Streptomyces venezuelae: one gene and its partner. Each later gene encodes a partner of the first gene's protein in a complex. Links are inferred from orthologs where the notes say so. Each region holds a gene or a part of one and is shown on either strand. Other genes may lie near its edges.

What was found.
Region 2: the proteins of secG (region 1) and secY are in contact, whole or in part, in a crystal structure (PDB 5AWW), measured with the Thermus thermophilus proteins. The link is inferred for Streptomyces venezuelae from one-to-one orthologs. Residues at the interface, in WP_223903268.1 of Thermus thermophilus: Tyr5, Ile9, Tyr12, Leu13, Ala16, Leu19, Val20, Val23, Leu24, Gln26, Glu27, Pro28, Gln30, Gly31, Ala32, Asp34, Leu35, Met36, Gly37, Gly38, Ser39, Ala40, Asp41, Leu42, Phe43, Ala45, Arg46, Val48, Tyr53, Thr56; in WP_096411648.1 of Thermus thermophilus: Leu14, Gln16, Arg17, Phe20, Ile34, Pro35, Pro37, Ile72, Arg108, Arg109, Asn112, Gln113, Arg116, Ile117, Ile120, Pro145, Gly146, Trp147, Phe152, Phe155, Val156, Val159, Thr160, Val162, Ala163, Gly164, Ala166, Leu167, Trp170, Glu173.

Annotation. Positions count from the first base shown.
Region 1 is NZ_CP029193.1:1,835,312-1,847,014, reverse strand. What follows is about bases 1-2,770. They hold secG (preprotein translocase subunit SecG), read left to right. Parts: upstream 1-1,155; coding sequence 1,156-1,386; downstream 1,387-2,770. Other genes in these bases: pgi (glucose-6-phosphate isomerase), read left to right, coding at 2,061-2,770; DEJ47_RS08595 (RNA polymerase-binding protein RbpA), read left to right, coding at 1,546-1,881; tpiA (triose-phosphate isomerase), read left to right, coding at 275-1,051; DEJ47_RS36815 (phosphoglycerate kinase), read left to right, coding at 1-268. In the rest of the region: more of pgi, read left to right, coding at 2,771-3,713; DEJ47_RS36805 (DUF2087 domain-containing protein), read left to right, coding at 4,032-4,295; pgl (6-phosphogluconolactonase), read right to left, coding at 4,349-5,128; glucose-6-phosphate dehydrogenase assembly protein OpcA, read right to left, coding at 5,125-6,207; zwf (glucose-6-phosphate dehydrogenase), read right to left, coding at 6,204-7,727; tal (transaldolase), read right to left, coding at 7,734-8,852; tkt (transketolase), read right to left, coding at 8,887-10,974; DEJ47_RS08555 (heme o synthase), read left to right, coding at 11,393-11,703. UniProt on the Bacillus subtilis protein: Involved in protein export. Participates in an early event of protein translocation.
Region 2 is NZ_CP029193.1:4,868,719-4,880,506, reverse strand. What follows is about bases 8-2,862. They hold secY (preprotein translocase subunit SecY), read right to left. Parts: upstream 2,165-2,862; coding sequence 851-2,164; downstream 8-850. Other genes in these bases: rpmD (50S ribosomal protein L30), read right to left, coding at 2,846-2,862; rplO (50S ribosomal protein L15), read right to left, coding at 2,389-2,844; DEJ47_RS22725 (adenylate kinase), read right to left, coding at 198-851; map (type I methionyl aminopeptidase), read right to left, coding at 8-100. Outside these bases: more of map, read right to left, coding at 1-7; more of rpmD, read right to left, coding at 2,863-3,028; rpsE (30S ribosomal protein S5), read right to left, coding at 3,028-3,633; rplR (50S ribosomal protein L18), read right to left, coding at 3,675-4,058; rplF (50S ribosomal protein L6), read right to left, coding at 4,062-4,601; rpsH (30S ribosomal protein S8), read right to left, coding at 4,623-5,021; DEJ47_RS22680 (type Z 30S ribosomal protein S14), read right to left, coding at 5,242-5,427; rplE (50S ribosomal protein L5), read right to left, coding at 5,433-5,990; rplX (50S ribosomal protein L24), read right to left, coding at 5,990-6,313; rplN (50S ribosomal protein L14), read right to left, coding at 6,316-6,684; rpsQ (30S ribosomal protein S17), read right to left, coding at 6,784-7,071; rpmC (50S ribosomal protein L29), read right to left, coding at 7,071-7,295; rplP (50S ribosomal protein L16), read right to left, coding at 7,295-7,714; rpsC (30S ribosomal protein S3), read right to left, coding at 7,720-8,553; rplV (50S ribosomal protein L22), read right to left, coding at 8,553-8,900; rpsS (30S ribosomal protein S19), read right to left, coding at 8,942-9,223; and 4 more genes. UniProt on the Bacillus subtilis protein: The central subunit of the protein translocation channel SecYEG. Consists of two halves formed by TMs 1-5 and 6-10.

The DNA of each region.
Region 1 (11,703 bases):
CAAGATCGCCGATGCCGAGACCGTATTCTGGAACGGCCCGGTCGGCGTCGCCGAGCACCCCGACTACGCGAACGGCACCGCCGCGATCGCGCGGGCCCTGCTCAACTGCGACGGCTTCACCGTGGTGGGCGGCGGCGACTCCGCCGCGGCCGTCCGTAACCTGGGCTTCGACGAAAACGCATTCGGCCACATCTCGACCGGCGGCGGCGCCTCCCTCGAATACCTCGAGGGCAAGACGCTCCCCGGCCTCGCCGCACTGGAGAACTGACACCTGATGACTACGCGTACCCCGCTGATGGCGGGCAACTGGAAGATGAACCTCAACCACCTCGAGGCCATCGCCCACGTCCAGAAGCTCGCCTTCGCCCTGGCGGACAAGGACTACGAGGCCTGCGAGGTCGCCGTCCTGCCGCCCTTCACCGACCTGCGCTCCGTGCAGACCCTCGTCGACGGCGACAAGCTCAAGATCAAGTACGGCGCCCAGGACATCTCGGCGCAGGACTCCGGTGCCTACACCGGCGAGATCTCGGGCCCGATGCTGGCCAAGCTGAAGTGCACCTACGTCGCCGTGGGCCACTCCGAGCGCCGCCAGTACCACAACGAGACCGACGAGATCTGCAACGCCAAGGTGAAGGCCGCGTACAAGCACGGTCTGACCCCGATCCTCTGCGTCGGCGAGGGCCTGGACATCCGCAAGGCCGGCCAGCAGGTCCAGTACACGCTGAACCAGATCGACGGCGGCCTGAAGGACATCCCGGCCGAGCAGGCCGAGACCATCGTCATCGCCTACGAGCCGGTCTGGGCCATCGGCACCGGCGAGGTCGCGACCCCCGAGGACGCGCAGGAGGTCTGCGGCGCGATCCGCGGCCGCCTCGCCGAGCTGTACTCGCAGGAGCTCGCCGACAAGGTCCGCATCCAGTACGGCGGCTCCGTGAAGGCGAAGAACGTCGCCGACATCATGGCGCAGCCCGACGTGGACGGCGCGCTCGTCGGCGGCGCGGCGCTGGACTCGGACGAGTTCGTCAAGATCGTTCGCTTCGGCGACCAGTGAGTATGCGCTAGCGGCGTTACGTCGTACCCTGACGGGGGTCGAAGCTCGATGCTTTCGGCCCCCGTCGTCGATTCAGATCCGAGGAAGTTGGTCCAGCCGTGGTTATGGGGTTCTCGATCGCCCTGATCGTCTTCAGCGCCTTGCTGATGTTGCTGGTGCTGATGCACAAGGGCAAGGGCGGCGGTCTTTCCGACATGTTCGGTGGCGGCATGCAGTCGTCCGTCGGCGGGTCCTCCGTCGCCGAGCGCAACCTCGACCGCATCACGGTCGTGGTCGGTCTGCTGTGGTTCGCGTGCATTGTCGCGCTCGGCCTTCTGATGAAGGCGAACAACTAGCGTCAGCCACTGGTCGCTTGTCCGGTGCGAGCCCGCGTGCGCGGCTTATCATGGGGCTTGCGTCCGGGGGTGGGGTGTAACTCCCAACACTGGACGCGCGTTGGGCCTTACGTAAACTGAGGCGCCCGCAGCAGCACCATCACGCAGGGAGTTACGACCGTGGCAAGTGGCAACGCGATCCGAGGAAGTCGGGTCGGGGCGGGGCCGATGGGCGAGGCCGAGCGCGGTGAGTCCGCGCCGCGACTGCGCATCTCCTTCTGGTGCTCCAACGGGCACGAGACGCAGCCGAGCTTCGCCAGCGACGCGCAGGTCCCCGATACGTGGGACTGTCCCCGCTGCGGCTTTCCGGCAGGTCAGGACCGGGACAACCCGCCGGACCCGCCGCGCACCGAGCCGTACAAGACGCACCTGGCGTACGTACGCGAGCGGCGCAGCGACGCGGACGGGGAGGCCATCCTCGCGGAAGCGCTCGCCAAACTGCGGGGCGAGATCTAACACGTGAATACGACAACGGAACCGGCCGGACAACGAAAAGTGTCCGGCCGGTTCCGTTGTTTGGGCACGTGTGCGGAGAGACAGTTTCGGACATCTCATCCCGCTCCCTGATCGATTAGGTTGGAGAGTGCAGCGGGGCAATTGACGTACGCACGTACGAGAGAAGGCTGAAGTCCGAGATGAACGCAGAAAGCCGCGCCAGGCTCGACCGGATTCCCGAGTGGACGGCGCTCGCCGAGCACCGTGACCAGCTGGGGGAGGTGCAGCTGCGAGAGCTCTTCGCCGCGGACCCGGCGCGCGGCACGGCGTACACCCTCCAGGTCGGCGACCTGCACATCGACTACTCCAAGCACCTCGTCACCGACGAGACGCTGAGGCTCCTGCGCGACCTGGCGGCCGCGACCGACGTCTTCGGGCTGCGGGACGCCATGTTCCGCGGCGAGAAGATCAACACCACCGAGGACCGGGCCGTCCTGCACACGGCGCTGCGCGCCCCGCGGGAGGCCGTCGTCGAGGTCGACGGCGAGAATGTCGTGCCCGCCGTGCACGCCGTCCTCGACAAGATGAGCTCCTTCTCGGAGAAGGTCCGCTCCGGCGAGTGGACCGGTCACACCGGCAAGCGCATCAAGAACGTCGTCAACATCGGCATCGGCGGCTCCGACCTCGGCCCCGCGATGGCGTACGAGGCGCTGCGCTCCTTCACCGACCGCGGCCTCACGGTCCGCTTCGTGTCGAACGTGGACGGCGCGGACCTGCACGAGGCCGTGCGGGACCTGGACGCCGCCGAGACGCTGTTCATCATCGCCTCGAAGACGTTCACCACCATCGAGACGATCACCAACGCCACCTCCGCGCGGGACTGGCTGCTGACCGAGCTGAAGGCGGGTCAGGACGCCGTCGCCAAGCACTTCGTGGCGCTGTCGACCAACGCCGAGAAGGTGTCGGAGTTCGGCATCGACACGGCCAACATGTTCGAGTTCTGGGACTGGGTCGGCGGCCGCTACTCGTACGACTCGGCGATCGGTCTCTCCCTGATGATCGCCATCGGGCCCGACCGCTTCCGCGAGATGCTCGACGGTTTCCACCTCGTCGACGAGCACTTCCGCACGGCGCCCGCCGAGTCCAACGTGCCGCTCCTGATGGGCCTGTTGGGCATCTGGTACGGCAACTTCCACGACGCGCAGTCGCACGCCGTCCTGCCGTACTCGCACTACCTCTCCAAGTTCACCGCGTACCTCCAGCAGCTGGACATGGAGTCCAACGGCAAGTACGTCGACCGGGACGGCAAGGAGGTCGACTGGCAGACGGGCCCGGTCGTCTGGGGCACGCCCGGCACCAACGGCCAGCACGCCTACTACCAACTCATCCACCAGGGCACGAAGTTGATCCCGGCGGACTTCATCGGCTTCGCCGAGCCCGTCGCCGACCTGCTGCCCGGCCTGGTCGCCCAGCACGACCTGCTGATGGCCAACTTCTTCGCGCAGACCCAGGCGCTGGCGTTCGGCAAGACGCCGGACGAGGTGCGCGCCGAGGGCGTCGCGGAAGAACTCGTCCCGCACAAGACGTTCAAGGGCAACCACCCGACGACGACGATCCTCGCCAAGGAACTGACCCCCTCGGTACTCGGCCAGCTCATCGCGCTCTACGAGCACAAGGTGTTCGTGCAGGGCGCCGTGTGGAACATCGACTCCTTCGACCAGTGGGGCGTCGAGCTGGGCAAGGTCCTCGCCAAGCGCGTCGAGCCCGCGCTGACCGAGGGCGCCGAGGTGCCCGACCTGGACGGGTCGACCACGGCGCTGGTCGCCAAGTACCGGGACCTGCGCGGGCGTTGAGTCCCGCCATGCGTTAATCGGGTGCGGGCGGCCCTCCCGGCGGGTGACACTGCTTCGGCTCTGTCACCCGCCGGGAGGGACCCCGTCATGGACCAGCTGCACGCCGCGCTCGCCGACCCCGAGAGACTCAGGCTGTACGCGCGGATCGTCCTCGACGACCTGCCGGCGCGCGAGGCCGACTCCGCCGTCGCCCGCAAGCACCTGGGCCGCCTCCTCGCCACCGGGCTCGTGGAGCGGTTGCCCGACGGCTCGCTGCGGGCCGACTCCGCCGTCTTCCGGCGCTCGCCCGACCCCGTCGACGCGCACGACCGTCCCACGGTGCCGCGTCGTCTCACCGGCTTCTTCGCGCACGGCCGTCTCACCGCCATACCGGTCCGCCCCGTCGTGCGCCACGAACTCCTCGTCCACCTCACGGACACCCTCTTCGACGCCGACCGCACCTACAGCGAGGGCGAGGTCAACGACGCCTTCCGCACCGTCCACGACGACACGGCGGCCCTGCGCAGATACTGCGTCACCGACGGCCTCCTCGTCCGCGACCAGGACGGCAGCAGCTACCGACGCGTCCTCGCCGACGCCTGAGGGCCCCGCACCGGGATGGTGCGGGGCCCTCAGGGACGTAACGCGGTGAACCGCTAGGCGACAGCCGGCGGGTACAGCTCCGGGGGGAGCTGGGAGGCCGCCGCGGCGTCCAGGAGCCACAGCGTCCGCGAGCGGCCGTAGGCACCGGCCGCGGGGGCCTGCACCTCACCGGCGCCGGACAGGGCGATGGCCGCGGCGTTCGCCTTGTCCTCGCCCGCCGCGAGCAGCCACACCTCGCGGGCCGCCCGGATCGCCGGGAGCGTCAGCGTGACGCGGGTCGGCGGGGGCTTCGGCGCGCCGTGCACGCCGACCACCGAGCGCTCCGTCTCCCGCACCGCGGGAAGCTCCGGGAAGAGCGACGCGACGTGCGTGTCCGGGCCGACGCCGAGCATCAGGACGTCGAACGTCGGTACCGGACCGTGGTCCTCCGGGCTCGCGGCCGCGGTGAGCTCGGCGGCGTAGATCTCCGCCGCCGCGTCCACCTCGTACGCGCCGTCCGAGGCCGGCATCGGGTGCACCCGGGCCGGGTTCAGGGGCACCGAGTCGAGCAGTGCCTCCTTGGCCTGGGTGTAGTTCCGCTCCGGGTCGCCGTCCGGCAGGAACCGCTCGTCGCCCCACCACAGGTCGAGCCGCGACCAGTCGATCGCGTCCTTCGCCGGGGACGCGGCGAGCGCCGCGAGCACGCCGTTGCCGTTGCGGCCGCCGGTGAGGACCACCGACGCGTGGCCGCGGGCGGCCTGCGCGTCGACGATCTTCGTGATGAGGCGGGCCGCCGCGGCCTGCGCCATCAGCTCCTTGTCGCGGTGGACGACGAGCTGCGGGGCCGCGGTCACTTCGCCGCCGCCTTCTTCGCCGCGGTCTTCTTGGCCGGAGCCTTCTTGGCCGGGTCCTTGTCCGGCTCCTCCGACGCGGCCGCCTTGGCCTCGGCCTCGGCCTTCGCGTCGTCGGACGGCTTCTCGTCGCGCAGCGTGTCCGTGTGCTCCGCCGGGTCGCCCAGGCGGTCCACGCCGTACTTCAGCGCGGACGCGTAGGTGTCGTCCGGGTCGAGACGCCGCAGCTCCTCGGCGATCAGCTCGGCCACCTCGCGGCGCTTGAGTGCCACTGCGCGGTCGGGCTGCCCCTGGATGGAGAGCGTGGCGAGCGAACCGTCGGCGCGGTCGAGCACGATGGGACCGCAGGTGGTCTCCATGCGGACACCGGTCAGGCCGGGACCCGCCGACAGCGTGCGCTTCACGGGGACGTCGAGGCGGTCCGCGAGCCACATGGCGAGCAGCTCGCAGCTCGGGTTGAACTCCTCGCCCTCCACCTGCACCGACGTGACCTTGCAGGTGACCTGGTCGAGCGCGGCGGCCAGCATGGAGCGCCACGGCGTGATGCGGGTCCAGGACAGGTCCGTGTCGCCGGGGCTGTAGGCCTCGGCTCGCGCGGTCAGCTCGTGGATCGGCTGCTCCGCGGCGTACGTGTCCGTGACGCGGCGCTGGGCCAGGGCGCCGAGCGGGTCCTTGGCGGGATCCAGCGGGGCGTTCACCGGCCACCAGGCGACCACGGGGGCGTCGGGGAGCAGCAGCGGCAGGACGACGGACTGGGCGTGGTTGATGCCCTCGCCGTAGAGCCGCAGGATCACCGTCTCGCCGGTGCCCGCGTCCGCGCCGACCCTGACCTCGGCGTCGAGGCGCGAGGTGGTGCGGTCGCGGGGCGAGCGGGCGGCGCGCTTGATGACCACGAGGGTGCGCGAGGGGTGCTCGCGGGAGGCCTCGCTGGCCGCCTTCAGGGAGTCGTAGGCGTTCTCCTCGTCGGTGACGATGACGAGGGTGAGGACCATGCCGACGGCCGGGGTGCCGATCGCGCGGCGGCCCTGCACGAGCGCTTTGTTGATCTTGCTGGACGTGGTGTCCGTGAGGTCGATCTTCATGGCCGGCGCCAGCTCCGTCCGTCTCGTGCGAGCATTTCGTCCGCTTCGGTCGGGCCCCAGGTGCCGGCCGGGTACTGCGCGGGCTTGCCGTGCTTGTCCCAGTACTCCTCGATCGGGTCGAGGATGTTCCAGGACAGCTCGACCTCCTCCGTGCGCGGGAAGAGGTTGGCGTCGCCGAGCAGGACGTCGAGGATCAGACGCTCGTACGCCTCCGGGCTGGACTCGGTGAAGGACTCGCCGTACGCGAAGTCCATCGAGACGTCCCGGATCTCCATGGAGGTGCCGGGCACCTTCGAGCCGAACCGCACCGTGATGCCCTCGTCGGGCTGGACGCGGATGACGATCGCGTTCTGCCCGAGCTCCTCGGTGGCGGTGTGGTCGAAGGGGGAGTGCGGCGCGCGCTGGAAGACGACCGCGATCTCGGTGACGCGCCGGCCGAGGCGCTTGCCGGTGCGCAGGTAGAAGGGGACGCCCGCCCAGCGGCGGTTGTCCACCTGCAGCTTGATCGCGGCGTAGGTGTCGGTCTTCGACTTGGGGTCGATGCCGTCTTCCTGGAGGTAGCCGACGGCCTTCTCGCCGCCCTGCCAGCCCGCGGCGTACTGCCCGCGCACGGTGTCCTTGCCGAGGTCCTTGGGCAGCCGGACGGCGCCGAGCACCTTCGCCTTCTCGGCGACGAGCGCGTCGGCGTCGAAGGAGGCGGGCTCCTCCATCGCGGTCAGCGCCATCAGCTGGAGCAGGTGGTTCTGGATGACGTCGCGGGCGGCGCCGATGCCGTCGTAGTACCCGGCGCGGCCGCCGATGCCGATGTCCTCGGCCATCGTGATCTGGACGTGGTCCACGTACGACCGGTTCCAGATCGGCTCGAACATCTGGTTGGCGAAGCGGAGCGCCAGGATGTTCTGGACGGTCTCCTTGCCGAGGTAGTGGTCGATCCGGAACACCTGGTCCGGGTCGAACACCTCGTGCACGATCGCGTTGAGGTCCTGGGCCGACGCCAGGTCGTGGCCGAACGGCTTCTCGATGACGGCACGCCGCCAGGAACCCTCGGGGGCGTCCGCGAGCTCGTGTTTCTTGAGCTGCTGGACGACCTGGGGGAAGAACTTCGGGGGCACGGAGAGGTAGAAGGCGAAGTTGCCGCCCGTCCCCTGCGCCTTGTCCAGCTCCTGGATGGTGGCCTTCAGCTGTTCGAAGGCCTCGTCGTCGTCGAAGTTGCCCTGGACGAAGCGCATGCCCTGGATGAGCTGCTGCCAGACCTCCTCGCGGAAGGGCGTGCGCGCGTGCTGCTTGACGGCGTCGTGCACCTCCTGCGCGAAGTCCTCGTCCTGCCATTCGCGGCGGGCGAAGCCGATGAGGGCGAAGCCCGGCGGCAGCAGACCCCGGTTGGCGAGGTCGTACACGGCAGGCATCAACTTTTTACGGGACAAATCGCCCGTGACGCCGAAAATGACCAGGCCCGACGGCCCCGCGATACGCGGGAGCCGTCGGTCTGCGGCGTCACGCAGCGGATTGCTGCTTGACAAAGTGGGTCAGCCCTTCGCGGGAGCGAGGCGCTGGAGCTCGGCCTCGGTGGACTTGAGCAGGTCGGTCCAGGACGCCTCGAACTTCTCGATGCCCTCGTCCTCGAGGAGCTGCACGACCTCGTCGTAGCTGATGCCCAGCTTCTCCACGGCGGCGATCTCGGCGCGCGCCTGGTCGTACGTGCCCGCGATGGTGTTGCCCGTGATCCGGCCGTGGTCGGCCGTGGCCTCCAGGGTCGCCTCGGGCATCGTGTTCACCGTGTTCGGCGCGACGAGGTCGTCCACGTACAGGGTGTCCTTGTACGCGGGGTCCTTGACGCCGGTCGAGGCCCACAGCGGACGCTGCTTGTTGGCCTGCGCCTTGTCCAGGGCGGCCCAGCGGTCCGAGGAGAAGACCTCCTCGTACGCCTCGTACGCGAGACGGGCGTTGGCCAGCGCGGCCTTGCCCTTGAGGGCCTTGGCCTCGTCCGTGCCGATGCCGTCCAGGCGCTTGTCGATCTCGGTGTCCACGCGGGACACGAAGAAGGACGCCACGGAGTGGATCTTCGACAGGTCCAGGCCGCGCTCCTTGGCCTTCTCCAGGCCCGCCAGGTACGCGTCCATCACCATGCGGTAGCGCTCCAGCGAGAAGATCAGCGTGACGTTGACGCTGATGCCGAGGCCGATGACCTCGGTGATCGCCGGGATGCCCGCCTTGGTGGCCGGGATCTTGATGAGCGCGTTCGGCCGGTCCACCAGCCAGGCGAGCTGCTTGGCCTCGGCGACCGTCGACTTGGTGTTGTGCGCGAGCCGCGGGTCGACCTCGATCGACACCCGGCCGTCCTGGCCGTCGGTGGCGTCGAAGACGGGGCGCAGGATGTCGGCGGCGTCCCGGACGTCCGCCGTCGTGATCATGCGGATGGCCTCTTCGACGGTGACCCCGCGGGCGGCGAGGTCCGAGAGCTGCTGGTCGTAACCGTCGCCCTGCGAGATCGCCTTCTGGAAGATCGAGGGGTTGGTCGTGACGCCCACGACGTGCTGCTGGTCGATCAGCTCGGCGAGGTTGCCGGACGTGATCCGCTTGCGCGACAGGTCGTCCAGCCAGATCGCGACGCCTTCTTCTGAAAGGCGCTTGAGTGCGTCTGTCATGGAATTACATCTCCTACTTGGTCGTATATGGGCGTCAGCGCTGAGCGGCGGCGATCGATTCCCGCGCCGCCTCGGCCACCGCGTCAGCGGTGAAACCGAACTCGCGGAACAGCACCTTGGCGTCCGCGGAAGCACCGAAGTGCTCCAGCGAGACGATGCGTCCGGCGTCACCCACGAAGCGGTGCCAGGTCAGGCCGATGCCCGCCTCGACCGCCACGCGCGCCTTGACCGACGGCGGCAGCACCGAGTCCCGGTACCCCTGGTCCTGCTCCTCGAACCACTCGACGGACGGCATCGAGACGACACGCGTCGGGACGCCGGCGGCCTGCAGCTGCTCGCGCGCCTCGACGGCGAGCTGGACCTCGGAGCCGGTGCCGATGAGCACGACCTCGGGCGAGCCGCCCTCGGCCTCGAACAGGACGTAGCCACCCTTGGCGGCGTCCTCGTTGCGCTCGTACGTCGGCACGCCCTGGCGGGTCAGCGCGAGGCCGTGCGGGGCGCCCTTGCCGAACTCCTTGGTGTAGCGCTTGAGGATCTCGCGCCACGCGATGGCCGTCTCGTTCGCGTCGGCCGGGCGCACGATGTTCAGGCCCGGGATGGCGCGCAGCGAGGCCAGGTGCTCGACCGGCTGGTGGGTCGGGCCGTCCTCGCCGAGGCCGATGGAGTCGTGCGTCCACACGTACGTCACCGGCAGGTGCATCAGCGCGGACAGACGCACGGCGTTGCGCATGTAGTCGGAGAACACCAGGAAGGTGCCGCCGTAGATGCGCGTGTTGCCGTGCAGCGCGATGCCGTTCATCTCCGCGGCCATGGAGTGCTCGCGGATGCCGTAGTGGATCGTGCGGCCGTACGGGTCGGCCTCCGGCAGCGGGTTGCCCTTCGGCAGGAACGACGACGTCTTGTCGATCGTCGTGTTGTTCGAGCCCGCGAGGTCGGCGGAGCCGCCCCACAGCTCGGGGATGACCGCGCCGAGCGCCTGGAGGACCTTGCCGGAGGCGGCGCGCGTGGCGACGGCCTTGCCGGTCTCGAACTCCGGGAGCTTCTCCTCCCAGCCCTCGGGCAGCTCGCCCTTGGCGATGCGGTCGAACTCCGCGGCGCGCTCGGAGTCGGCGGTGCGCCAGGCGGCGAAGCCCTTCTCCCACTCGGCCTTGGCCTCGCGGCCGCGGTCGAGCGCCTTGCGGGTGTGCGCGAGGACCTCGTCGGAGACCTCGAAGGTCTGCTCCGGGTCGAAGCCGAGGACGCGCTTGGTGGCGGCCACCTCCTCCTCGCCGAGCGCCGAGCCGTGCGCGGCCTCGGTGTTCTGCGCGTTCGGGGCGGGCCAGGCGATGATCGAGCGCATCGCGATGAAGGAGGGGCGCTCGGTCTCGGCCTTGGCGGCCTCGATCGCGGCGTAGAGCGCGGCGGGGTCGAGGTCGCCGTCCTCCTTGGGGGCCACGCGCTGGACGTGCCAGCCGTACGCCTCGTACCGCTTGAGGGTGTCCTCGGAAACGGCGGTCTCGGTGTCGCCCTCGATCGAGATGTGGTTGTCGTCCCACAGCAGGATCAGGTTGCCGAGCTTCTGGTGCCCGGCCAGCGACGAGGCCTCGCCGGAGATGCCCTCCTGGAGGCAGCCGTCACCGGCGATGGCGTACACGTAGTGGTCGAACGGGGACGAGCCGTCGGTCGTCTCCGGGTCGAACAGGCCGCGCTCGTAGCGGGCGGCCATCGCCATGCCCACGGCGTTGGCGACGCCCTGGCCCAGCGGGCCCGTGGTCGTCTCCACGCCCACCGTGTGGCCGTACTCCGGGTGGCCCGGGGTCTTCGAGCCCCAGGTGCGGAAGGCCTTCAGGTCATCCAGCTCCAGGCCGAAACCGGCCAGGTACAGCTGGATGTAGAGGGTCAGGGACGAGTGGCCCGCAGAGAGGACGAACCGGTCGCGGCCGGTCCAGTCGGCGTCCGCGGGGTCGTGGCGCATCACCTTCTGGAAAAGGGTGTACGCGGCGGGCGCGAGGCTCATGGCCGTACCGGGATGGCCGTTGCCGACCTTCTGTACGGAGTCCATGGCCAGGACGCGGGCGGTGTCAACGGCCCGCTGGTCCAGTTCGGTCCACTCGAGGTCTGTGGTGGTCGGCTTGGTGCTCACCCTGAGTCAGGGCTCCTCTCCACATGTCGAATGCCGGCGGCGTAGATCCCACCGGCCGTTGTCGAGCCTACCGCTGCTAGAACGCTCATTTTTTCGAGTCATTCCAGACTGCAGCGACATGCGAGGATGCGCCTCCCGAAAGGAAAGCGGAGGCATTCCGCAAGTGAATACGGGCTCGCTCATATGTCCGCTCAAAAGGCCATAGGTATCGCCCATTTGTCCGCTCAATGAACGCACGGTTCCGCTCATGTGGCGACCCGGTCCGCCCCGGACGCCGTTCGGCCGGCCGCCCAACACGAACCCACCCCCGCGAAGGGCGAGGTATGGGCAACGTCTACAGTGGCGTGGTACGCGCGGGCTTTACCGGATCTTCATGTCAGAAGGTGCTGGTCGGCCTGCTGGGATGTCTCTGTCAGGGGTGTGCGTGACGGCCGTTGAATCCCGTCCAGCGGGGGTTTCCGGGACGGACCTTAGCCCGAGCCATCGGCCGTTCGGGGCTCGTGTCAAGGCGTTCGTGGCGCTGACCAAGCCGCGGATCATCGAGCTTCTGCTCATCACCACCGTTCCGGTGATGTTCCTCGCCGAGCAGGGCGTGCCCGACCTGTGGCTGGTCTTCGTGACCTGTCTGGGCGGGTACCTCTCCGCGGGGGGCGCAAACGCCCTCAACATGTACATCGACCGCGACATCGACGCGCTGATGGACCGCACGTCGCAGCGGCCGCTCGTGAC
Region 2 (11,788 bases), 3.0 Mb from region 1 along the record:
CGGGCACCGCGGCCTCACGGGTCGCGGCGTGAATCGCGGCGACGACAAGGCCCGCCTCACGCATTTTCGCGATCTGCTCGGGGGTCTTGATCTGCACCATGGGGTTCCGCTCTCCGTCTTCCGTCCGACAACCGACGTATACAACACTACGGCCGCGGTCCCCCGAGGGGCACCGCGGCCGGAATCAGCGTACTGAACTACTTGTCGCCCTTGAGCGCGTCCATCGCGCGCTCGGTGACCTCGTCCACCTTGCCGAGTGCCGAGATCGTCACGACCAGACCCTGGGTCCGGTAGTAGTCGATGATCGGCTCGGTCTGCGTGTGGTAGACCTCGAGGCGCTTGCGGACGGTGTCCTCGCTGTCGTCCTCGCGCTGGTAGAGCTCGCCGCCGCAGACGTCACAGACGCCTTCCTGCTTCGGCTTGCTGTACGTCACGTGGAAGACGTGGCTGGAGTCCTTGCGGCAGATCCGCCGGCCCGCGATCCGCTTGACGACCTCGTCCTCGGGGACCTCCAGGTCCAGGACGGCGTCGAGCTTCACGTCGTCGGCCTTGAGCGCGACGTCCAGCGCCTCCGCCTGCGACACGTTGCGCGGGAACCCGTCGAGCAGGAAGCCGTTCTCGGCGTCCGGCTGCGCCATGCGGTCCTTCGCCATGCCGATGGTCACCTCGTCGGGGACCAGGTTCCCGGCGTCCATGTACGCCTTCGCCTGCTTGCCCAGGTCCGTGCCCTGGCTGATGTTGGCACGGAAGAGGTCGCCCGTGGAGATGTGCGGGATCGACAGGTTCTTGGCGAGGAACGCGGCCTGCGTTCCCTTGCCCGCACCGGGCGGCCCGACGAGGACGATTCGCATCAGCGGAGGAACCCTTCGTAATTGCGCTGCTGGAGCTGGCTCTCGATCTGCTTCACGGTCTCCAGACCCACACCCACGATGATGAGGATGCTCGTCCCGCCGAACGGGAAGTTCTGGTTTGCCTGGAAGCCAACCAACGCCATCGTCGGCACAAGAGCGATCAGACCCAGATACAGCGAACCCGGCCAGGTGATCCGGTTGAGTACGTAACTCAGGTACTCAGCGGTCGGACGGCCAGCCCGGATGCCCGGGATGAAGCCACCATACTTCTTCATGTTGTCGGCGACTTCCTCGGGGTTGAAGGAGATCGCGACGTAGAAGAAGGCGAAGAAGACGATCAGGATGAAGTACGTGGCGATGTAAATCGGATGGTCACCCTTGGTCAGGTTCGCCTCGATCCACGTCTTCCATCCCGAGTTGCCGCCCGCGAACTGGGCCACGAGCGCCGGAATGTAGAGCAGCGAGGAGGCGAAGATCACAGGGATGATGCCCGCCTGGTTGACCTTCAGCGGAATGTACGTCGACGTACCGCCGTAGGACCTGCGGCCGATCATTCGCTTCGCGTACTGGACCGGAATGCGACGCTGTGCCTGCTCGACGAAGACCACCAGGCCGACCATCACGAGACCGACCGCGATGACGGTGCCGAACTCGATCCAGCCGTTCGCCAGGTCACCCTGCTGCTTGATGGCCCACAGTGCGCTCGGGAAGGTCGCGGCGATCGAGATGAACATCAGGATCGACATGCCGTTGCCGATGCCGCGGTCCGTGATGAGCTCACCGAGCCACATGACGCACGCCGTACCGGCGGTCATGGTGATGACCATCGTGATGGTGACGAAGATCGACTGGTCGGGCACGATCTCGCTGGCCACGGGGCAGCCCTGGAAGAGGGTGCCGGTGCGGGCGGTGGCCACGAGGCCGGTGCCCTGGAGGATCGCGAGCGCGATGGTCAGATAGCGCGTGTACTGCGTGATCTTCGCGGTGCCGGCCTGGCCCTCTTTCTTGAGGGCTTCGAGGCGCGGGATCACCACGGTCAGCAGCTGCAGAATGATGCTCGCCGTGATGTACGGCATGATGCCGAGCGCGAAGATCGTGATCTGGAGCAGCGCGCCACCGCTGAACATGTTGACGAGACCGAACAGGCCCTGGTTCGCATTGGCGTTGTCGATACAGGTCTGGACGTTCCGGTAGTCGACACCGGGAATCGGCACATGCGTACCCACCCGATAGATCACGATGATGCCGAGTGTGAAGAGCAGCTTCTTGCGCAGGTCGGGCGTCTTGAACGCCCGGGCGAACGCGGTGAGCACGGTGCCTCCTGCGACCCCCGCGCGCGTGCGTCAGAGGTGGTGGTCTGAGGTTCGACGAATACGTATCAGTCAAGAAAACCGTGCGGGCAGACCGCACGGAGCTTAGACAGTGCACGCCACCTTACCGGCGACCGTGCCCCCCTAGGAACGACCAACCGGGGATGCCCCTTTTGTGGGGCATCCCCGGCTGGGAATCGCTCATGTCATCGACACGTCTGGATGAATCAGACGAGCTCGGTGACGGTACCGCCGGCGGCGGTGATCTTCTCCTTGGCGGAGCCGGAGACGGCGTCGACCGTCACCTGCAGCGCCACGGTGAGCTCACCCTGGCCGAGCACCTTGACGAGGCTGTTCTTGCGAACGGCACCCTTGGCGACGAGACCCTCGACGGTGACCTCGCCACCCTCCGGGTACAGCGCGCTCAGCTTGTCGAGGTTCACGACCTGGAACTCGGTCTTGAACGGGTTCTTGAAGCCCTTGAGCTTCGGGAGACGCATGTGGAGGGGCATCTGGCCACCCTCGAAGCGCTCCGGAACCTGGTAACGGGCCTTGGTGCCCTTGGTACCACGACCAGCGGTCTTACCCTTGGACGCCTCACCACGACCCACACGGGTCTTGGCGGTCTTGGCGCCCGGGGCGGGCCGGAGGTTGTGGACCTTCAGCGGGTTCTGCTCCGCCATGTCAGTCGACCTCCTCAACCGTCACGAGGTGGCGGACGGTGTGCACCATTCCGCGGAACTCGGGGCGGTCCTCCTTGACGACCTGCGTGTTGATGCCCTTGAGACCAAGGGAACGCAGGGTGTCGCGGTGGTTCTGCTTGCTGCCGATGTACGACTTCGTCTGCGTGATCTTGAGCTGTGCCATTACGCACCCGCTCCCGCACGCGCACGAAGCAGAGCCGCGGGGGCGACGTCCTCGAGGGGCAGACCACGGCGAGCCGCGATCTCCTCGGGACGCTGCAGGCCCTTGAGGGCCGCCACGGTCGCGTGCACGATGTTGATCGCGTTGTCGGAGCCCAGGGACTTCGACAGGATGTCGTGCACGCCCGCGCACTCGAGCACGGCACGCACCGGGCCACCGGCGATAACACCGGTACCGGGGGAAGCAGGCTTGAGCAGGACGACGCCCGCGGCCTTCTCACCCTGGATGGGGTGCGGGATGGTGCCCTGGATACGGGGGACCTTGAAGAAGTGCTTCTTGGCCTCCTCAACACCCTTGGCGATGGCGGCCGGCACCTCCTTGGCCTTGCCGTAACCGACACCCACGGTGCCGTCACCGTCGCCCACTACGACGAGCGCAGTGAAGCTGAAGCGACGACCACCCTTCACAACCTTGGCGACGCGGTTGATCGCGACAACGCGCTCAACGTACGCGGTCTTCTCGGCGGCGGCGTTGCCACCGTCGCGACCCTTCCGGTCCCGCCGCTCGCCGCCACCGGCACCGCCACCGCGGCGCTGGGGTCCAGCCATTGGAATTACCTCTCTCTGTTTCCGCTAGCTACGGAACCGACTCAGAACTTGAGTCCGGCTTCGCGGGCGGCGTCCGCCAGGGCGGCGATGCGCCCGGCGTACTGGTTACCACCACGGTCGAACACGACAGTCTCGACACCGGCGGCCTTGGCGCGCTCGGCGACCAGGGCGCCGACCGACTTGGCGGCCGCGGACTTGTCGCCCTCGGCGCCGCGGATCGTGGTGTCCAGGGTCGAAGCCGACGCAAGGGTGTGACCCTTGATGTCGTCGATGACCTGGGCCACGATGTGGCGGTTCGAGCGCGTCACGACCAGGCGCGGACGCTCAGCCGTACCCGAGATGTGCTTACGGATGCGGATGTGACGACGCTTGATGGCAGCACGCTTGTAAGCGTCGCCCTTAGCAATCTTGACACCGTATGCCATGGCTTACTTACCCGCCTTTCCGACCTTGCGGCGGATGACTTCGCCTTCGTACTTGACGCCCTTGGCCTTGTACGGGTCGGGCTTGCGCAGCTTGCGGATGTTGGCCGCAACCTCGCCGACCTTCTGCTTGTCGATGCCCTCGACCGAGAACTTGGTCGCCGATTCGACCTTGAAGGAGATGCCCTCGGGCGCCTCGATCAGGATCGGGTGGCTGTAGCCGAGCGAGAACTCCAGGTTGGAGCCCTTCGCCAGGACGCGGTAACCGACACCGCTGATTTCGAGCTTCTTCACGTAACCCTGGGTCACGCCGGTGATCATGTTCGCCACCAGCGTGCGGGACAGGCCGTGGAGGGCCTTGTTCTGACGCTCGTCGTTCGGGCGGGTGACGTTCAGGACGCCGTCCTCACCCTTAGCGATCTCGATCGGCGCGACGATGGTGTGGCTCAGGGATCCCTTGGGGCCCTTGACCGCGACCGTCTGGCCGTCGATGGTGACGTCCACGCCGGCGGGAACCGTGATGGGGAGCTTGCCAATACGCGACATTAGCTATTCCTCCGTTCCCGACTACCAGACGTAGGCGAGGACTTCCCCACCTACGCCCTTCTTGCCTGCCTGCTGGCCGGTCAGGAGACCGTGCGACGTGGAGATGATCGCCACGCCGAGGCCGCCGAGGACCTTCGGCAGGTTGGTGGACTTCGCGTAAACCCGGAGACCGGGCTTGGAGATCCGCTTGATGCCCGCGATGGAGCGCTCACGGTTCGGGCCGAACTTCAGCTCGAGAACGAGGTTCTTGCCGACCTCGGCGTCCTCGACCTTCCAGCCCGTGATGAAGCCCTCCTGCTGGAGGATCTCCGCGATGTGAGACTTGATCTTGCTGTGCGGCATCGCCACGGTGTCGTGGTACGCCGAGTTCGCGTTACGCAGACGAGTCAGCATGTCCGCGATCGGATCAGTCATGGTCATGAATTGGCCTTCGGCCTCTCTCGCCGGGGTTTCCTATCTGCGCCATCCCTCTCCCCACTCAGAGGCGGGACGGGTGCGGCGCGGGGACCTACGGCGTAGTAAGTCGGTCAGGGCGGCAGACGCCCAACCCTCCTAGCCTAAGCCATGGAGAGGCGGGCCTCTGCCGACCCTTTACTTACCGAGAGATCCAGGAGTCCTTTGAACCCTTGAAAAGGGAGGACTACCAGGAGCTCTTGGTCACGCCCGGGAGCTCGCCACGGTGAGCCATCTCACGAAGGCACACGCGGCAGAGGCCGAACTTGCGGTAGACGGAGTGCGGACGGCCGCAGCGCTGGCAGCGGGTGTACGCACGCACACCGAACTTGGGCTTACGAGCAGCCTTGGCAATGAGAGCCTTCTTCGCCATCTCGCTTACGCCTCCTTGAACGGGAAGCCGAGGTGACGAAGGAGCGCACGGCCCTCAGCGTCGTTGGTCGCCGTGGTGACCACGGTGATGTCCATACCCCGGACGCGGTCGATCTTGTCCTGGTCGATCTCGTGGAACATGACCTGCTCCGTGAGACCGAAGGTGTAGTTGCCACGGCCGTCGAACTGCTTGGGGGACAGACCACGGAAGTCGCGGATGCGCGGCAGCGCGAGCGACAGGGTGCGGTCCAGGAACTCCCACATGCGGTCGCCACGGAGCGTGACGTGGCAGCCGATCGGCTGGCCCTCGCGCAGCTTGAACTGCGCGATGGACTTCCGGGCCTTCGTCACGGCCGGCTTCTGGCCGGTGATCGTGGTGAGGTCGCGGATGGCGCCGTCGATCAGCTTCGAGTCACGGGCGGCGTCGCCGACACCCATGTTGACCACGATCTTGACCAGGCCGGGGATCTGCATGACGTTCTCGTACGAGAACTCCTCACGCAGCTTGCCCGCGATCTCCTCGCGGTACTTCGTCTTGAGACGCGGAGTGGTGGTGGTCGTCATCAGATGTCCTCACCCGTCCGCTTGGCAACGCGGATCTTGTTGCCCTCGTCGTCGAAGCGGTAACCGACGCGCGTGACGACCTTGTTGCCGTCCTTCTCCACGACCAGCTGGACGTTGGAGACGTGGACGGGGGCCTCGGTGGTCACGATGCCGCCGGCCTGCGAGCCGCTGGCGGTCGGGCCGGCCTTCGTGTGCTTCTTGACCCGGTTGACACCCTCGACCAGGACGCGCTCGTCGCGCGGGTAAGCGGCAATGACCTTGCCCTGCTTGCCCTTGTCCTTACCGGTGATGACCTGGACCAGGTCGCCCTTCTTGATCTTCATGCTTACAGCACCTCCGGCGCGAGCGAGATGATCTTCATGAACTTCTTCTCGCGCAGCTCACGGCCGACGGGGCCGAAGATACGGGTGCCGCGAGGGTCGCCGTCGTTCTTCAGAATGACGGCGGCGTTCTCGTCGAAGCGGATGTACGAGCCGTCCGGACGGCGGCGCTCCTTGACGGTGCGAACGATGACCGCCTTGACGACGTCACCCTTCTTCACGTTGCCACCGGGGATCGCGTCCTTCACGGTGGCGACGATGACGTCACCGATGCCCGCGTAGCGGCGACCCGAGCCACCGAGAACACGGATGGTGAGAATTTCCTTCGCACCCGTGTTGTCGGCGACGCGCAGTCGCGACTCCTGCTGGATCACGTCTATCTCCTGATTGTCTGCCGGTTCCCCCGGGGCAGTTCGGCGAACTGCCCCGGGAGCCTGGCGGAACGAACTCCGAGGGGGGTGCCCCTCGGAGAATTACTTGGCCTTCTCGAGGATCTCGACGATGCGCCAGCGCTTGGTGGCGGACAGCGGACGCGTCTCCATCAGGAGGACGCGGTCGCCGACGCCGGCAGCGTTCTGCTCGTCGTGCGCCTTGAGCTTGTTCGTACGGCGGATGACCTTGCCGTACAGCGCGTGCGTCACGCGGTCCTCGACAGCGACGACGACGGTCTTGTCCATCTTGTCGCTGACGACCAGACCCTGACGGGTCTTGCGGAAGCCGCGGGCGGCCTTCGTCTCTTCAGTCACGTTGCTCTCGCTCATCAGGCGCTCTCCACCGTCTCGATGCCCAGCTCGCGCTCACGCATGAGGGTGTAGATCCGCGCGATGTCCTTACGGACGGCCTTGAGCCGGCCGTGGTTCTCGAGCTGGCCCGTCGCCGCCTGGAAGCGGAGGTTGAACAGCTCTTCCTTGGCCTCGCGAAGCTTGTTGACAAGCTCCTCGTTGCCCAGCTCGCGCAGCTCGGACGCCTTGGTACCGGCCGACATCACGACTCACCTGCCTCGCGCCGGACGATGCGGCACTTCATCGGAAGCTTGTGAGCAGCGCGGGTGAGCGCCTCACGAGCAATCTTCTCGTTCGGGTACGACAGCTCGAACATGACGCGTCCGGGCTTGACGTTGGCGACCCACCACTCCGGCGAACCCTTACCGGAACCCATGCGGGTCTCGGCAGGCTTCTTGGTGAGGGGGCGGTCCGGGTAGATGTTGATCCAGACCTTGCCGCCACGCTTGATGTGACGCGTCATCGCGATACGAGCTGCCTCGATCTGACGGTTCGTCACGTACGCCGGGGTCAGCGCCTGGATGCCGTACTCGCCGAACGCAACCTGCGTGCCACCCTTGGACATACCGCTGCGCTTCGGGTGGTGCTGCTTGCGGTGCTTGACCCTACGGGGGATCAGCATTTCGGTCAGGCCTCCGTTCCGGTGCTCTCAGCAGCCGGAGCAGCGGCGGGCGCCTCGGCCTTGGGGGCCTCGGCGGCCGGAGCCGACTGCTGCGGCTTGCGACCGCGACCGCCACGCTCGCCACCGCGGCCACCACGGGCCGGGCGGTCGTTGCCACCACGGGCCGGGCGGTTGCCGGCGCGGGCAGCGGCGTTCTCGGCGCGGACCTCGGCGATGTTCTTGACGTCGCCCTTGTAGATCCAGACCTTCACGCCGATGCGGCCGAAGGTCGTCTTGGCCTCGAAGAAGCCGTAGTCCACGTTGGCGCGGAGCGTGTGCAGGGGCACACGGCCCTCGCGGTAGAACTCCGAGCGGGACATCTCGGCGCCGCCGAGACGACCGCCACACTGGATCTTGATGCCCTTGGCGCCCGCCTTCATCGCCGACTGCATGCTCTTGCGCATGGCACGACGGAAGGAGACGCGGGAGGACAGCTGCTCCGCGACGGCCTGGGCCACGAGCTGAGCGTCGACCTCGGGGTTCTTGACCTCGAGGATGTTCAGCTGGACCTGCTTGCCCGTGAGCTTCTCGAGGTCACCGCGGATGCGGTCGGCCTCGGCGCCACGGCGGCCGATGACGATGCCGGGACGGGCGGTGTGGATGTCCACACGCACGCGGTCACGGGTGCGCTCGATCTCAACCTTCGAGATGCCGGCGCGCTCCATGCCGGACGTCATCATCCGACGGATGGCGACGTCTTCCTTGACGTAGTCCTTGTACAGCTTGTCGGCGTACCAACGCGACTTGAAGTCGGTCGTGACACCGAGCCGGAACCCGTGCGGGTTTACCTTCTGGCCCATTACCGGGTTCCTTCCTTGCTGCTGACGACCACGGTGATGTGGCTGGTCCGCTTACGGATCCGGTAGGCACGGCCCTGAGCACGCGGACGGAACCGCTTCAGGGTCGGGCCCTCATCCACGTACGCCTCGCTGATGACCAGCGAAGAGGCGTCGGTGTGGTCGTAGTTGTGCGCGGCGTTGGCAATGGCGCTGTCCAGCACCTTGCCGACCGGCACGCTCGCGGCCTGCGGGGCGAAACGCAGGACCGCCTGAGCCTCCGTGGCATCCATGCCACGGATGAGGTCCACCACGCGGCGGGCCTTCATGGGCGTGACGCGGATGTACCGCGCCTGGGCCCTGGCTTCCATGGTTGTCCCTTCGGTGTTAGTCATAGTCGTTCCACCCCGCACTAGCGGCGCTTCGACTTCCGGTCGTCCTTGACGTGGCCGCGGAAGGTGCGAGTCGGCGAGAACTCGCCGAGCTTGTGGCCGACCATCGACTCGGTGACGAACACCGGGATGTGGGTCTTGCCGTTGTGCACCGCGATCGTGTGACCCAGCATGCTGGGGATGATCATCGAGCGCCGGGACCAGGTCTTGATGACGTTCTTGGTGCCTGCTTCGTTCTGGGCGTCCACCTTCTTCACGAGGTGGTCGTCGACGAAGGGCCCCTTCTTGAGACTGCGCGGCATCTAAACCCGCTCCTAGCGCTTCTTGTTCGACTTGCGGCGACGGACGATGTACTTGTTGCTCGCCTTGTTGCGATCACGAGTACGACCCTCCTTCTTGCCCCACGGCGAGACCGGGTGACGACCACCGGAGGTCTTGCCTTCACCACCACCGTGCGGGTGGTCGACCGGGTTCATCACGACACCACGCACGGTCGGGCGGACGCCCTTCCAGCGCATGCGGCCGGCCTTGCCCCAGTTGATGTTCGACTGCTCGGCGTTGCCGACCTCGCCGATGGTGGCGCGGCAGCGGACGTCGACCAGGCGGATCTCACCGGACGGCATGCGAAGGTGCGCCATGGCGCCTTCCTTCGCGAGCAGCTGCACGGAGGCACCCGCGGAGCGGGCGAACTTCGCGCCGCCGCCGGGCCGCAGCTCGATGGCGTGGATCGTCGTACCCACGGGGATGTTGCGCAGCGCCATGTTGTTGCCGGGCTTGATGTCGGCACCGGGGCCGCTCTCAATCCGGTCACCCTGCTGCGTGCCGCGCGGGGCGAGGATGTAGCGCTTCTCGCCGTCCGCGTAGTGCAGCAGCGCGATGCGCGCCGTGCGGTTGGGGTCGTACTCGATGTGCGCGACCTTGGCCGGCACGCCGTCCTTGTCGTGGCGACGGAAGTCGATCACGCGGTAGGCGCGCTTGTGGCCACCACCCTGGTGGCGAACGGTCACACGACCGGAATTGTTACGGCCGCCCTTGCTGTGCAGCGGGCGAACCAGCGACTTCTCCGGCGTGGACCGCGTTACCTCGACGAAGTCGGCTACGGAGGAGCCACGACGGCCCGGCGTAGTCGGCTTGTACTTGCGGATTCCCATTTCTCAGTCCTCGTCCGATATTCGGACCAGGGCGCTCCGTTAGGAGGCCTGGCCGAAGATGTCGATACGGTCGCCCTCAGCAAGGGTCACGATGGCGCGCTTGGTGTCGGCACGCTTGCCGAAACCGGTGCGCGTACGCTTCCGCTTGCCCTGACGGTTGATCGTGTTGACGCCGGTGACCTTGACCGAGAAGACCGCCTCGACGGCCTGCTTGATCTGGGTCTTGTTGGCGCCCGGAGCCACGATGAACGTGTACTTGCCCTCGTCGAGCAGCGCGTACGACTTCTCGGAGACGACCGGCTTGACGAGGACGTCGCGCGGGTCCGAGAAGGACTTGCTCAGCGGGGTGGGCTCAACGGCGATCTTGCCCTCGGTCGCGATGCGCTTCGCCTTGGCGACGCGCGCGGCCTTGGCGGCCTTCGCGGCCTTGGACGCGATGCTCTGGTGACGGATGGCCATCAGGCTTCGCTCCCTTCGGTGTCAGTGGCCTTCGGGCCGGACACGAAGGACTCGAACGCGGCCTTGGTGAAGACCACGTCGTCCGAGACGAGCACGTCGTACGTGTTCAGCTGGCCCGGCTCCAGGATGTGGACCTGGGGCAGGTTGCGGGCGGAGAGCAGCGACAGCTCGTCCGAGCGCTCGATGACCAGGAGCACGTTCTTGCGCTCGCTGACCTTGCCGAGCAGGCTCTTCGCGGCCTTCGTCGAGATCTCGCCCTCGACCACGCCGGAGACGACGTGGATGCGGGAGTTGCGCGCCCGGTCGGTGAGGGCGTGACGCAGGGCGGCAGCCTTCATCTTCTTGGGGGTGCGCTGGGAGTAGTCACGCGGCACGGGGCCGTGGACGACGCCACCGCCGGCGAACTGCGGCGCACGGGTCGAACCCTGGCGCGCGCGGCCGGTGCCCTTCTGGCGGTAAGGCTTCTTGCCACCACCACGGACTTCACCGCGGGTCTTGGTCTTGTGCGTGCCCTGACGGGCCGCGGCCAGCTGCGCGACGACGACCTGGTGGATCAGCGGGATGCTGATCTTCTCGACGTCGAAGATCTCCGCGGGGAGCTCGACCGTCCCGGTCTTGTCGCCTGCCGGCGAAAGGATGTCAATGGTGCTCATGGGTTACCTCAGGCCCCCTTGGCCGCGGTACGGACCAGGACGAGGCCGCCGTTCGGACCGGGGACCGCGCCCTTGATGAGCAGCAGACCCTTCTCCGCGTCAACGGCGTGGACGGTCAGGTTCTGGGTGGTGACCCGCTCGTTGCCCATGCGACCCGCCATGCGCATGCCCTTGAAGACACGGCCGGGGGTGGCACAGCCACCGATGGAACCGGGCTTGCGGTGCACGCGGTGGGCACCGTGGGAGGCCTTGCCGCCGTGGAAGTTGTGACGCTTCATCACACCGGCGAAGCCCTTGCCCTTGCTCTTGCCGGTGACGTCGACCTTGATACCGGCCTCGAACGTCTCGGCAGTCAGCTCCTGGCCGAGGGTGTACTCGCTGGCACCAGCGGTACGGATCTCGACGAGGTGGCGACGGGGGGTCACGTCGGCCTTGGCGAAGTGGCCCTTGAGGGGCTTGTTCACCTTGCGCGGGTCGATCTCGCCGAAGGCGATCTGGACCGACTCGTAGCCGTCGCTGTCATTCGTACGGACCTGGGTAACGACGCAGGGCCCGGCCTTGACCACGGTCACCGGGACGACACGGTTGTTCTCGTCCCAGACCT